Regions from separate parts of the Micromonospora sp. NBRC 110037 genome, predicted to be linked through region 2. Evidence: riboswitches for the same ligand, from Rfam matches in the RefSeq annotation. Region 2 holds a riboswitch; each other region holds the start of a gene.
What was found. A riboswitch is a leader RNA that binds a small molecule or an ion and turns the genes downstream of it on or off. The one in region 2 is predicted to bind cobalamin.
Positions count from the first base shown of each region.

Region 1: it holds a riboswitch for cobalamin, as region 2 does, so the genes downstream of both, A4R25_RS02605 (prenyltransferase/squalene oxidase repeat-containing protein) here and A4R25_RS29325 (ABC transporter substrate-binding protein) in region 2, are expected to answer to the same signal.
Region 3: it holds a riboswitch for cobalamin, as region 2 does, so the genes downstream of both, A4R25_RS04070 (ribonucleoside-diphosphate reductase subunit alpha) here and A4R25_RS29325 (ABC transporter substrate-binding protein) in region 2, are expected to answer to the same signal.

Region 1 covers NZ_BBVA01000002.1:745,088-748,288, reverse strand. The annotation lists gene A4R25_RS02610 (hypothetical protein) at 1-335, opposite strand, end outside; gene A4R25_RS02605 (prenyltransferase/squalene oxidase repeat-containing protein) at 332-1,786, opposite strand; cobalamin riboswitch at 1,922-2,059, opposite strand; gene A4R25_RS02600 (hypothetical protein) at 2,145-2,597, opposite strand; gene A4R25_RS02595 (hypothetical protein) at 2,666-3,201, opposite strand, start outside.
Region 2 covers NZ_BBVA01000016.1:41,231-44,431, forward strand. The annotation lists partial or broken gene A4R25_RS30935 (MFS transporter) at 68-306, opposite strand; cobalamin riboswitch at 895-1,079, shown strand; gene A4R25_RS29325 (ABC transporter substrate-binding protein) at 1,121-2,104, shown strand; gene A4R25_RS29330 (iron ABC transporter permease) at 2,149-3,168, shown strand; gene A4R25_RS29335 (ABC transporter ATP-binding protein) at 3,168-3,201, shown strand, end outside.
Region 3 covers NZ_BBVA01000002.1:1,132,609-1,135,809, forward strand. The annotation lists gene A4R25_RS04070 (ribonucleoside-diphosphate reductase subunit alpha) at 1-1,694, opposite strand, end outside; cobalamin riboswitch at 1,807-2,023, opposite strand; gene A4R25_RS04075 (PrsW family glutamic-type intramembrane protease) at 2,144-2,971, shown strand; gene A4R25_RS04080 (LysE family translocator) at 3,007-3,201, opposite strand, start outside.

The DNA.
Region 1 (3,201 bases), on a different contig from region 2:
TAGGCGCTCGCAGGCGGGGTGTCGACGCACTTCTCCGTCGCGGCCGACGGCTTGCCGTCGATCCGGCAGATGAACCCCTCGCCCCAGCGCAGGGTTCCGGTGATCGGGAAGCCCGCGTTCTTGAGCGCCGCGAGGCCGGTGGCCTGGGTGCCCGGCGCGCACCGCACCACCGTCCCGCCGCCGAGTTCGTTGAAGTCCACCACGACTGTGACCCCGGAGGCGTCCGGGCAGTAGCCGGCCGACCCGGCGGCCACCGCAGGACTGCCCGGTCCGATCGTGGTGCAGGCGGTGACCAGGGCGACGGCCAGCGCGCCACGGGCGGCGCGGAGGCTCATCCCGCCCGCCGTCGGCCGAGCACGAGCAGTGTCACTCCGCCACCGATCAGCAGCAGCGCGATCAGCAGGTAGCTACCGATCGCCACGCCGGTCGTCGGCAGCCCGCCCGGCCCGGACGCGGCCGGGGTCGTGATCGGCGGCGCGGCGGTGGCCGGCGCCGCGGTCGTGGGCGCGGGTGTCGCCGGAGGGCTGGTCACGCTCGGCGTCGGGCCGGCGGTGCCGGTCGGTGGAGGCGACGTGGTGAGCGTGGGAGACGCGGAGGGCGTGGACGGCGCGGTGGGCGAGGCCGTGCCGGTCGGGGTGGGAGTCGACGTGGGCGGCGGGTCGAGGCCGATCCGGCCCAGCGGGACCTGGGCCAGCCCGAGCAGGGCCTGCGCGGTGGCCCGGCGCCACTGGTCCCGGTCGGTGTCGGTGATCCCGGCCGCCGCGGCAGCCGTGAATCCGTCGGTGTTGTAGGCGATCGCGCCGGCGTCGGCGGAGGCCGCGCCACCGTTGCCCGCGGTGAGCTGCAGCGCGGCCAGGGCCGTCGCCGCCCGGGCGGCCTCGTCGTCGCGGCCGGCGGCGGCGAGGGCCTGCCCGGCCAGGCCGGTGCTGTTGGAGTTCGCGCCGGTGGTCGGTCCCGAGCCGCCGAAGGAACCGTCGGCGTGCTGCTGGGTGACCAGCCAGTCGGCGCCCTTGCGGGCGGCGTCGCCGGCGCCCGTGGCGCCGTCCTCGGCCGCGGCCAGCAATGCCTGCACGGCCATCGCGGTCGAGTCGACGTCGAGGGTGGCGCCGGGCTGGTCGTCGCAGGACGGCGACGGCCCGTCGGCGGCGTCCGGGTAGAGCCGGAAGCCGCCCGCCGCGCACTGCTGCCGGATCAGGAAGTCCACCGGATCCTGTGGCAGGTCGCCGCTGCGGGCCAGGCCGAGCACGGCGAAGGACTGGTCGAAGGTGTTGCTGGCGTCCGGGCCGCTGTCGGCGGTGGTACGGCTGGTGATCCGTCCCCGCTGGTGCCCGGCGTCGGCCGTGGCGATCAGCGACAGGGTTTCCGCCCGCAGGTCGTAGCCGCCGAAGTCGGTGGGGTCCGCGTCGGCGGCGGCTGCGGCATAGAGCAGTTTGGCGGTGGCCCCGCCGTCGGTGAAGCCCTCGATGCCCCAGTCGTCGTAGCTGTTGTAGGACCGTACGTGTGTCGCGACCTGCGCGGTCGCCGCCTGCCGGGTCGGTGCGTCGACGCCGGTGGCGGACAGCGCGACCAGGCCGTCGATGGTCAGCCCCCAGTCCTCGGGGGCGAACGGGCCGGGCAGCGCCCCGTCGGTGAACTCGCCGGCCAGCCAGGACGCGGCATCGCGGGCGGCGGTGACGTGGGCCGGGGCGGGTGCCGCGACAACGGCCGGCGGGGCGCCGGTGATCGCGGCGAGAGCCGTCACCGTGGCTGTACCGAGAGCGGTGGTGAGACGCCGGGACAGGGGCATCAGGGGTGCCTTTCGCAGAGCGGTCGGTGAAACCTCCGGAAAGCACCCCGAGAGACGGACACCCCGCTCCGCGTGCTGCGGTGGGCGGGGTGGTCGGACCTCGGCGCCCGGACTTCACCCTGTAGACCTCGACAGTGGAAGCCGCTCGTCCCGGGCGGGGCATTCCGGCTCGCGAAAGGGACTCTCGCTCACGGTTGCGGGTCAGCGCCGGCTTCGAACCGGCTTCCCCCCACACGGGACGTATGCAGTTGTGCCCGGCGCACCGGGTGCCGACACCGTACCGCCCGGGCGCGCGACGACGCCAGAGCAGCTGCCGGTACCCGGTGCGCCGCTGGTCACACCGTTCGCAGCCGGCGGGTCAGGGAGCGGCGATGCTCGGCGGGGCGCCGGCGCCGAAGGACCAGCCCTCGACGCTGCCCGGCGCGGGGTTGTAGCCGGTCGCCCCCGACGTGCTGTAGGACCAGGAGCCGCCGCTGGACGCGTGCCAGTACGACCAGTACGCGGTGGCCGGCGGGGTGTTGACGCACGGCTCGGTCGCGGCGGTGGGCTTGCCGTTGATCCGGCAGACGAAGGCCAGGCCCCAGCGGGCGGTGCCGGTGACGGTGAAGCCGGCGGCCTGAAGCGCGGCCAGGCCGGTGGCCGGATCGCCCGGCGCACAGGCGACCTGGACGCCGCCGCCGAGCGCGGCGAAGTCGACGACCACAGTGACTCCCGAGGTGCCGGCGCAGGCGGCGGCGTGCGCCGACCGGGGCGCGGGTTCGACTGCGGTCAGCGCGACGCCGGCCACGACGGCGGCCAGCAGGCCGGCCATCCAGGTGCGGGCGGTGGGACGGTGACGGAACACGGGTCCTCCTGTGATCGGGTGAGCGGCGAGGCGGTTCACGGGCAGGCGAGCACCGGTGCGCCGGGGTCGGCGCCGGCGGCGGACAGACGGGCGTACCCGATCCCGGTGAGACCGAGGACGGCCTGGGCGGTGGCCCGGGGCGCGGTGGCCGGGTCGAAGCCGCCACCGTCGAAGTCGACAGCGCCCCGGTCGGCGGGCGCCCCGGCGCAGCCGACCTGGAGTCCGGCGAGGAATGCCCGGGACCGCGCCCAGGCCGGCAGCCGGTGACCGTCGCGCAGGGCCTGCGCGGCGAGGCCGGTGCTGTTGGCGTTCGGTGTGCCGGCCGCGTTGGCGAAGCCGCCGTCGGCACGCTGAACGGACACCAGCCAGCGCAGCCCGGCGGCGGCGTCGGCCGGACGGTCCGCGGCGCGCAGCGCCTGCGTCACGAGCGCGGTGGCGTCCACGTCGGACGTGCAGACCGGTTGGGCGGGCAGCAGCGGGTAGCCGCCGTCCGGGCATCGGGTGCCGGCCAGCCAGGCGGCCGCCGCCGGTGGCGCCCCGGCCGCCGTACGGTCCAGCGCCAGCAGCGCGA
Region 2 (3,201 bases):
GGCTGCGGCAGCGGCGTCACCTGCGCCTGGCCACCTGACCGGCGGGGACGTGGGCGGAACCCGGGGAGACGATCGCGGTCAGGCCGGCGGTGGACAGCGTCGCCCCGCCCAGGTCGAGCGTCCACCGGCCGGGTCCCGCGATTCCGGGACCAGTATCCGGCCGGCGAGCAGGCAGATCACCACGATCGGGACGTTCACCAGGAAGATCGCACCCCAGGGCAGGTGAGCCAGGACGAGTCCGCCGATCGGCGGCCCGGCGGCGAAGCCCAGCGCACTGGTCGCCGCCCAGATGCCGATCGCCGGGGACCAGCAACAACATCTTCCCGCTCGTCCCCGGCGTGGACGGCGTGGTACGCGACGAGAAGGGCAACGTCCGCTGCGTGGTCCTGCACGATACGCCCCTTGGAACCTTCGCCGAACGCACCCTGATCGACCCTCGCGCAGCGTGGTTCTACCCGACGGCGTGGACCCGGTGCGGATCGCCACCGCCATGAACCCGGGCGATGTCATCCTGGATCGCGCTGACGCGCCGCATCAACTTCACCGCGGGCCAGCGCGTCCTTGTCCTCGGCGCCGTCGGCAACGCAGGTCGGATGGCGATCCAGATCGCGAAGTACCGTGCTCGCTCGTCGAGCTCTTCGACGTCTGCATCGCCGGCCTCATGCCCACGACCGAGGAGCCGGTCGCCGGCGGACGTGGCCTCGCACCTGCGCTCACGTATTGCTGCTCAGCCTCAGCCACGGCGCTCACTGTCGATCACGTGCCCTCGCCCAGCCACCGCGCACGAGAAAGGAGCCGGATGGGTTGCGGGCCGACAGCCACGCCGAGGCCGGTCCGGCGCGTCGGATTTCCCACAGCGGGTGCCCGGACCGGATCCGCGGCGAGCGCGGGCCGTTATGGTGGGGACGCCGTGGTGTTCGGGAAGCCGGTGTGATGCCGGCGCGGCCCTCGCCACTGTGATCGGGAGACCGTCGGCCCTCGTCGTTTCGCGAGGTCACTGGGCAGAGATGCCTGGGAAGGCCGGCCGGCGGTTGCTTGTCCCGTCAGCCAGGAGACCGGCCACGGCACGTTCGTCCCCGTCCACGAGGTGTTGGAAGGCGGTCCCGCTGTGCGGTTCCCCATGCCCTGGCGCGTTGCCGCGCCGTTGTTGCTGTCCACTGTGCTGCTCACCGGCTGCGGCGCCGATGCCAAGCCTGCTGCCGCACCACCGGCGGTGTCCGCTGGACCGGTCGCGGTGACCAACTGCGGCACCCCGGTGACCATCGCGGCGCCACCGATGCGGGTCGTCACCATGAACCAGGCCGCCACGGAGATCATGCTGGCCCTGGGCCTGCAAGATCGGATGATCGGCACGGCCTACCTCGACGACGCGATCCTGCCCGCCTACGCGGACGCCTACGCGAAGATCCCGGTGCTGGCCAAGGAGTACCCGACCAAGGAGAAGCTGCTCGAGGCTGAACCCGATTTCGTGTACGCGTCGTACAACAGCGCGTTCGGTGACGAGGGGGTCGGTGACCGCGCCGACTGGCAGAAACTCGGCGTCGACACCTACATCTCCCCTGCCGGGTGCCCGGCGCAGACCCGGCAGGCGAAGCTCGCCATCGGCGACGTGTTCACCGAGATCCGCGAGCTCGCGGCGATCTTCGGGGTGAGCGACCGCGGCGAGAAGCTGATCGCCGACCACGAGGGCCGCATCGCCACGGCCGCAGGCACCGCCCGCAACGTGAAGGTCATGTGGTGGGACGGCGGCAGCGACGCCCCGAGCGTCGGCGCCTGCTGCGGCGCCCCCAACATGATCATGTCGGCGGCCGGGGTCACCAACGCCTTCGCCGACCTCACCGGCAGCTGGGGCGACACAAGCTGGGAGACCGTCACCGACCGCAACCCCGAGGTCATCGTGCTCGTCGACGCGAGCTGGGATCCCGCCGCGCAGAAGAAGACCTTCCTCGCCGGGCACCGCACCCTCAAGGACCTGCCCGCGGTCAAACAGCAGTGGTACGTGGTGATCCCGTTCTCGTCAACCACGGCCGGTGTCCGCAACGTCCTCGGCGTCGAAGCCCTCGCCCAGGGCATCGCCGCGCTGCCGTCCGGGGCCCCGAGCTGACCGCCGTCACCACCCGGCCCGCCCCGGTGCGCACCCACCGCCCGGTGCGGGCGGTCGGCCTGGCCGCGCTCGTGCTGGCTCTGGTCGCCGGTCTGGTGCTGTCGGTGGCCGTCGCGGTCACCATCGGCCCGGCCGACCTGACTGTCGGGACGGTGTGGACGGTCGTCGCCGGCCACCTGGGACTCGCGAACTCGGACGTGCCGCTGCTGCGCGACCACATCGTCTGGGACCTACGTTTGCCCCGGGTTCTCGGCGCCGCCACGGTGGGGGCGGGCCTGGCCGCGGCCGGTGCGGTCATGCAGACCGTCACCCGCAATCCCCTGGCGGACCCGTACCTGCTCGGGGTCTCCTCAGGGGCGTCGCTGGGCGCGGTCCTGGTGGTCGTGGCCGGCATCGGTAGTGGCGTAGCCGCGCTGACCGGCGGCGCCTTCCTCGGCGCCCTTGTCGCGTTCCTGCTGGTCGTGGGCCTGGCCGGGAGGTTCGGGGCATTGTCGCCGACGCGCGTGGTGCTGACCGGGGTCGCGGTGGGACAACTGTGCGCGGCACTGACCTCTTTCGTGATCATCTGGGTGGCCGACCCGCACGCCACGCAGAGCATCACGTTCTGGCTGTCCGGGTCGATGGCCCGCGCCGACTGGACGGCCCTGGGCTGGGCGGTACCGGTGCTGGTCGTGGTGCTGGCGGTGGTCGGCTGGCACGCCCGTACCCTCAACGCCTTCGCCTTCGGTGAGGAGGCCGCCGCGAGCCTCGGCGTCGAGGTGAACCGGCTGCGGTGGCTGCTGCTGGTCGGCACCGCCCTGCTGACCGCCGTGCTGGTCGCGGTCAGCGGCGCGATCGGGTTCGTCGGGCTGATCCTCCCGCACGCCGCCCGCCTGATCACCGGACCGGACCACCGGCGGCTGCTACCGGTCGCCGTGCTCGCCGGCGCCATCTTCCTGACCTGGGTCGACACCGCCGCCCGCACCGTCTTCGAACCGCGTGAGCTGCCGGTCGGGGTGCTGACGGCACTGGTCGGGGTGCCGGCGTTCTTCCTGATCCTGCGCCGCCGGGAGGTACGCGGCTGATGCTTCGGATCTCCGACGTCTCGTGGGCGGTGC
Region 3 (3,201 bases), on a different contig from region 2:
GGCCCGAACTGCTCGGCCAGCCCGGCGGAGGTCTCCAGCGCGGTCAGCAGGATCTCCTCCTGCACCCGGGTGGACAGCTCCTTCGCCTCGGCGGAGTCGAACGGCAGGCGCAGCGTGAAAAACGCGTCCTGCAACCCCATCAGGCCGAGCCCGACCGGCCGCCAGCGCGGGTTCGACGCCGCCGCCTGCTCGGCCGGGTAGTAGTTGATGTCGATCACCCGGTCGAGGAACACCACAGCGGTGCGGACCGTGGCGCGCAGCCGCTCCCAGTCCACCCCGTCGGCGGTGACGTGGGCGCCGAGGTTCACCGAGCCGAGGTTGCACACCGCCGTCTCGGCGTCGTCGTTCACCTCCAGGATCTCGGTGCACAGGTTGGACAGGTGGATCACGTTGCCCGGCTCACCGGTCTGGTTGGACAGCCGGTTCGCGGCGTCCTTGAACGTCATCCAGCCGTTGCCGGTCTGTGCGAGCGTGCGCATCATCCGCCCGTACAGGTCCCGGGCCCGTACCGTGCGGACCGCGTTCTTCTCGGCCGCCCGGTACGCGGCGTCGAACGCCTCCCCGTACAGGTCGGGCAGCTCCGGGGCGTCCGACGGATCGACGAGCGACCACTCGCCGTCGGCCTCGACCCGGCGCATGAACTCGTCCGGGATCCAGTTGGCCAGGTTGAGGTTGTGCGTACGCCGGGACTCCTCGCCGGTGTTGTCCCGCAGCTCCAGGAACTCCTCCACGTCCGGGTGCCACGGCTCCAGGTAGACGCAGGCCGCGCCCTTGCGCCGGCCGCCCTGGTTGACCGCGGCCACCCCGGCGTCGAGCGTCTTGAGGAACGGCACGATGCCGTTGGACCGGCCGTTCGTGCCCCGGATCAGCGCGCCCCGGCCGCGCACCCGCGACCAGGCGATGCCGATGCCGCCGGAGAACTTCGACAGCTTCGCCACCTGGTGGTAGCGCTCGTAGATCGAGTCAAGCTCGTCGCGCGGCGAGTCGACCAGGAAGCACGACGACATCTGGGTGTGCCGGGTGCCGGAGTTGAACAGCGTGGGGGAGCTGGGCAGATAGGCCAGGCTGGACATCAGCCGGTAGAAGCCGACCGCCTCGCCCGGGGTGCGGGACAGTCCGCAGGCCACCCGCAGCAGCCAGTACTGCGGCGTCTCCACCACCAGCCGCGACTGCGGGTGCCGCAGCAGGTAGCGGTCCGCGACAGTGCGCAGTCCGAAGTACTCGAACCGCCTGTCGCCGTCCGGGTCCACGGCGTCGTCGAGCTTGCGCGCGTGCCGGGCGACGAACGCGGCCGTCTCGTCGCCGATCAGCCCCAGCCCGTGCGCGTACGCGATCGACTGGCTGAAGCTCGCCACGCCCTGACCGCGGACCTCCTTGTCCACGTACGCGGCCAGCAGCCTTGCCGCCAGCTTCGAGTACTGCGGCTCCTCGCCGATCAGCTCCGCCGCGGTCTGGATCGACAGCCGGTCCAGCTCGGCGGTGGTCGCCCCGTCGTAGAGCCCGCTGATCGTCTTGGTGGCCACCCGCAGCGGGTCCACCTCGTCCAGGTCGGCGACCCAGCGTTCGACCGCCCGGACGATCTTGCCGACGTCCACCGGCTCGGTGTCGCCGTCCCGTTTGCGTACCCGCATCGCCGGCCGGCGGGCCTCGGACCCGCCGCCGGTGGCCGGCGGGCTTTCCTGCACGACAGTCATGACCTCTCCTCGCTGTCACCGTCTGGAGACGGCGGGAGACGCCAACGGGCACGGCGCGGCCGGCCCGGCTGCTGGCGTCGGTCGTCCCGCGCGACCTCCGGCCGCCGTACGCGGAGGCGCACGGCGCGCTGGCAGGTCTTCGGACTCGCGGGCCCGACCGGGGTCGCCGGTCGCCTACCGGCCGTCGCTTCCCAGGCCGGTGGCCCAGTGCTGTTGACGGCTGTCGTTCCCACTCACCGCTGCGGGGCAGTCCCGGATTTCCACCGGGTTCCCTCTTGCCTCGGCCCCGCCCCGGAGGGCTCGGCCGAACCAGCTGCGGCACCACCATATATGGCGGTGGGGGCGGTTGGGCAACACCAGATGTCGTGTCGGGCGTGTCGCATGGATCTCACTGTCCACAGTGCCTACCCCCGATGCCGGCGCTCGCCGCCGGGCGCGATACTCGGCGTATGGGGAATACCGGACGCCGCTGGGCGTGGGTGGCGGTCCTGCTCGTCGGCGTCGGGCTTCACCTGCTGGTGCTGGAGACACTGTCCGGCACCGGCACCGTCACGTTCGTACCGGCGCTGATCGTGCTCGGCGCGTGCGTCGCGCCCGCCACGTTCCTGGCCTTCGCCCAGGGGCGGCCGGCCCGCCGCCCGGTCCCCGGCTCCGTCGTCGGCGTCGCCGCGCTTCTCGGCGGCGTGGTCGGCGTGGTCGCCGCCGGCTGGCTGGAGTACGGCACGCTGCACCGCCTCGGCGTCCTGCCGATGGCGCTCGTCGGCCTGGCCGAGGAGACCGCGAAGCTGATCGTGCCGGCCGGCATCCTGCTGCTGTGGCGGCGGCACCGGTCACCGGCGCAGGGCCTGGTGATCGGCGTGGCCTCCGGCGCCGGGTTCGCCGCGCTGGAGACCATGGGGTACGCGTTCGCCGCGTTCGTCGGGTCGGAGGGCAACCTCGGCGCCGTCGAGCGGACGCTGCTGGTTCGCGGTCTCACCGCGCCCGCCGCGCACCTGGCCTGGACCGGGCTGACCGCCGCCGCGTTGTTCACGTTCGCCGCCGCGCCCGGCGGCCGGAGACTGGCGGCGTTCCTGCTCACCTTCGCCGCCGCCGTCACGCTGCACACCTGCTGGGACACGTTCGGCACGCAGCCCGCGTACGTGTTCATCGGCGGTGTGTCGCTGGGCTGGGTGCTGCTGCGCCTGCACCTGGACCGCGAGCGGCCCGCCGCCCCGCCCCGGGCGCCGGAGCGTGATCCTCACCAGCTCGCCGAGGTGGCGGGGTCGGAGCCCTCCTGATGCCGCCATCTCGGCGAGCTGGAGTCGAGCAAGCGTCAGCCGGCGGCCAGCCGGACACCGAGCGCGACGAAGGCGACAGCGCAGAGCCGGTCGACCCGCCGCGACCAGCGGCTGTCGCCCCAGCGGCGGGCGAACCGCCCGGCGCCCACGCCGAGAGCCAGGTCCACGGTGAGCTGCACCGCGACGAACAGCGCGCCGAGCAGCACCAGCTGTGCCGCCACCGGGCCCGC